2 regions of the Rhizobium sp. M1 genome follow, and region 1 is predicted to be linked to the other one. Evidence: predicted binding sites of a transcription regulator. Region 1 holds the regulator's gene; the other holds the start of a gene.
What was found. Region 1 encodes PhoB, which activates phosphate uptake and scavenging genes when phosphate is short. Its sites were predicted from a motif close to TGTCATNNANCTGTCAT; they were not measured.
Positions count from the first base shown of each region.

Region 1 (2,201 bases):
CTGAAGGAAGAGATCGAGATCGATGCCGTCGAGGAAATGGAATATGTTCCGAAGGGCAACGTGGTCGTGCCGATTTCCCGCCGCCTCGGCCTGACGGAACTGACCGAACGCACCTGCAAATGGCCGGTCGGCGATCCGCTGAAGGACGACTTCCACTTCTGCGGCTGCGAATCCCCGGACAATTCGCCCTATTGCAGCTATCATCAGAAGCTTGCCTATCAGCCGGTCAACGAGCGCCGCCGGGCGGCAGCGCGGGTCAGCTGAGCGGGCAAACCATTGCTGGAAATGCGAAAACGGGCTGGAAGGCCCGTTTTTTTGTGTGAGTGTGTTGCGTGTGACTGCCCCTCATCCGCCTGCCGGCACCTTCTCCCCGCGCGCGGGGCGAAGGGGATATGCCGCAACCTCTCGGTCCTTACCCACCTCTCGCAGGGCACGTCCCCTCGCCCCGTTTACGGGGAGAGGGCTAGGGTGAGGGGCGGAGCTTGCTCGACTTTGTCAGAAACCCCTCAGGCTTCCATCGAATAACCGGCGCCGCGGACGGTGCGGATGACGTCCTGCATGTTGGAGAAGTTCAGCGCCTTGCGCAGGCGGCCGACATGGACGTCGACGGTGCGTTCGTCGACATAGATATCGTGGCCCCAGACGCCGTCGAGCAGCTGCGAGCGGGAGAAGACGCGGCCCGGCGACGACATCAGGAATTCCAGAAGGCGGAATTCGGTCGGGCCGAGGCGGACTTCGCGGCTCTTGCGATGGACGCGGTGGGTTTCGCGATCGAGCTCGATATCACCGCATTTGAGCACTGACGACAGCACTTCCGGGCGGGCGCGGCGCAGCATGGCCTTGACGCGGGCAACGAGTTCGGGGGTCGAGAACGGCTTGACGACGTAATCGTCGGCACCGGTGGACAGCCCGCGGACACGTTCGCTCTCCTCGCCGCGCGCCGTCAGCATGATGATCGGCAGCCGTTCGGTTTCCGGCCGCATGCGCAGGCGCCGGCAGAGTTCGATGCCGGAGACGCCGGGCAGCATCCAGTCGAGGATAAGAAGATCCGGCGTTCGCTCCTGAAGCCTGATTTCGGCCTCGTCGCCGCGCAGGATGGTATCGACTTCGAAGCCTTCCGCTTCGAGATTATAACGGAGAAGCACGCTGAGGGCCTCTTCGTCTTCAACAACTGCAACTCTCGGGATCATGCGTGTCCGTCTCCTCACGCACGATCCTTAAACCGGGGGCGATTTAAGCAAGGGATCCCGCGCAAAATCAGAAATTGGCTGCGACCTCTTTGCGCGCCCGGGCGGGCGCGCACGCAATGGGCTGGCCCGGCACGGTTATTCCGTGGCGGCACCGACGGTGTTGGCGCTGTCGTCCTTCGGACGGTCGCCTTCCGGCTGGGCGCCGGTTGCCATGTAGTAGATCGTCTCGGCGATATTGGTGGCGTGATCGCCGATGCGCTCGATGTTCTTGGCGCAGAAAAGAAGATGCGTGCAGCTCGTGATGTTGCGCGGATCTTCCATCATATAGGTCAGGAGTTCGCGGAACAGCGACGTGTACATCGCGTCGATCTCGTTGTCGCGCTCGCGGATGGCGGTCGCCTTGTCGGCGGCGCGCGTCGTATAGACGTCGAGCACTTCCTTGAGCTGGACGAGCGCCAGCTCGGACAGGTGCTCGAGACCGCGGGCGAGCTTGCGCGGAACGCCGGTGCTCTGCACGGCGATGACGCGCTTGGCGGTGTTCTTGCCGAGGTCGCCGACGCGTTCGAGATCGGCGGCGATGCGGATCGAACCCATGATTTCGCGCAGGTCCGAGGCCATCGGCTGACGGCGGGCGATGGTGACGATCGCCTTGTCGCCGATTTCGCGTTCGGTGTGATCGAGGATCACGTCGTCGGAAATGACCTTCTGCGCCAGCGCGGTATCGCCGTTGACCAGCGCGCGAACGGATTCGGCGACCATCTGCTCGGCCAGGCCGCCCATTTCGGAAATCCGCCTGGAGAGGAACTTCAGATCATCATCATAGGCAGTATAAATATGTGTCGATGCCATGGGGCTTTGTCCTCGAATAACGGGAAGGCTTCGGATTGCCGCAATCAGCCGAAGCGACCCATGATGTAGTCCTGGGTGCGCGGATCGTCCGGGTTGGTGAACATCTTGTCGGTGTCGTTCTCCTCGACGAGGTTGCCGAGGTGGAACATGGCGGTGCGCTGC
Region 1 is NZ_NWSW01000061.1:5,038-7,238, reverse strand. Features, by position in the region: gene CO655_RS31620 (GcrA family cell cycle regulator) at 1-264, shown strand, start outside; gene phoB (phosphate regulon transcriptional regulator PhoB) at 507-1,190, opposite strand; gene phoU (phosphate signaling complex protein PhoU) at 1,326-2,039, opposite strand; gene pstB (phosphate ABC transporter ATP-binding protein PstB) at 2,084-2,201, opposite strand, start outside.

Region 2 (2,201 bases), on a different contig from region 1:
CTCCGACAGCAGGTTTTCCGAGGCGGGATCGCCGTCGAGGATCGAGCTTTCGCCACCCTCCTCGTAGTTGATGACGAACTGCACGGCAACGCGTGCCTCGCCCGGCCATTTCGGATCGGGCGTCTGACGCCCGTAGCCGACGAGATTGCGCGGATAAGTCTCAGACACCATCAAATCACCTTCTGAAAAGACGGGGAACGGTATCATCCGCAGCCGGAATGTCGAGACGGAAACCGCGTGGCAGAATTTATCCTTTCGGCACAATCACTTAGCTTAACGCTACTCAGGCGATCCTGCGCGCGCTGACCTTGCCCATGGGATGCAGCGAATGGACGCGGAAGGGACCGCCGGAACCCTCTTCGATCATCAATGCCACGTTCGAAACCATCACCGGCTCCTTCAGGACGGGCTCGAAGATCGTTCGCAGCGCCGGTTCGATGCGGGGCATGTCGATCGCATTGATGGAGCCTGTCACCGGCATATGGAAGCGGAACTCGTCCATGACATAAGGATTGCCCCAACGATGCAGATTGGCGAACTGCGCAGCCGACAGTCCATCCGGATCGCTGCGCTCGATGTCGGCTTCGCTCAGCGGCGCGCGGTAGCGATCGAACTCCTGGACGATCGCCGAAGCCAGATACTGGATCTGCTCACAAGGAGCGCTCGGCATCAGGCTGTAGAAACTGCCGAGCCGGGCAATTTCGAGACGTGAAATCTGGAAGGGAGCGAATGTCCCGGCAAAACGCATGAGATCGCGCAGGAGTTGCGATTCGGACATATCGCCGGACAGATGGAACGGCGCCTTCAGAACGCCGTGGAAACCATAGCGCCGCGGCACGGCGGTATGGAAGGCGATCTCGTGAATGCCGAGGCCGCGGACGGCCGGAGGCCCCAGCATATCGCCGGAAAATACGTTTCGACCGAGCCAATTGGCGGCCACGAGCGACAACGGGTCGCTCGCCGGAGGCGTGAAGCAAATGGCATAGCGCATGCAATTTCCTCCATCAAGGAAGTGAGCGCCGCTGAAATTGGGCGCTGCCGATGCTCAAGCAGATAGGTGATTTGCATGACAGAATAACGAAACACAGCTGTACCTAATTCACGTTTAACGTGAAGCCACAGCGATATGGCTTGAAATCGCAAAGCTTTCCGGCAGGAAAAATTCGCAATCTGTATCGCCTGCGATACAAACTGCCGCCTCCGCCAGCCGGTGGGCGAGGCCGAAGCTGACCTTGAAACCGCCAGTCAATGCGATGAGCCGCGGGTGGTCGGGATGGCGGCCGATCATCGGATCGCGGTCGATGGCCTTCGGGCGAAGCCCCGCCCAGCGTTCGACGATCGGCGCGTCGCGAAGGATCGGAACGATGGCGCGCGCCGCCTCGATCAGCGCGTCGAGCTGGGCATCGGTGGAAACGGGATCGTCGAAGCGGTTCTCGCTGGTACTGCCGATCGCCGCATGCCCGCCCTCATGCGCGACGACATAGAGACCGTCGAGGAAGATCGTCGGCAGCGCCGGATCGATCGCCGCCTTCAATAGCGCCGCCTGCCCCTTGACCGGCTGGCCGAGCGGCTGTTTCAGCCCCGGCGTCAGATCCTGCAGCAGGGGAAAAGACCGATGGCCGGCGGCCAGGATGCAGCGGCCGAAGGTGACGGTTTTGCTGCCTATCGCGGCCGTGCCTCGGTCCGGATCGAGATCGGCAACATCGGCGTTTTCCATGATGCGCACATGTTTTGCTTGCTGCAGGAAGGCGATCAGCACTGAGATCAGCGAGCGGGGGGCGACGCGGCCGGCAAGCGTATCATGCACAAAGCCGCTCTCGCCGGCAGAGGCCTCGACCCAGCCGTCTACATCGGGCCTGTCGAGCACATGCCAGTGGAACCGGCGCTCGCCTGCCCGCCAGTGGCGCTCGGCGTCCTCGGAATGGCCGCGGGCTATACGGTTGAGATGCGGTTTCGGCAGCGGGATCAGCCGTCCGGACCTGTTATAGCCGGCGGAAAGCCCGGTTGCCGCTTCGAGCGCCGCGATTTCGGCTTCGAGTGAGACCAGCGCATCGAACTGGAACTGCTTCTTCTCAGACCAGCGGTCCGGCATATGCGGCATCAGCGCCCCGAGCAGGCCGCCGCTCGCACCTCTGCCCAGCCTGCCGGCATCGGCAAGAAGGGTGCTGATCCCGCGCCGCTCGGCATGGACGGCCGCCCAG
Region 2 is NZ_NWSW01000013.1:123,814-126,014, reverse strand. Features, by position in the region: gene puuE (allantoinase PuuE) at 1-171, opposite strand, end outside; gene CO655_RS14445 (DUF1045 domain-containing protein) at 284-991, opposite strand; gene CO655_RS14440 (FAD-binding oxidoreductase) at 1,106-2,201, opposite strand, start outside.
Region 2: a site for PhoB is predicted at 1,067-1,083, ahead of CO655_RS14445 (DUF1045 domain-containing protein). Genes of this name have one in related genera too.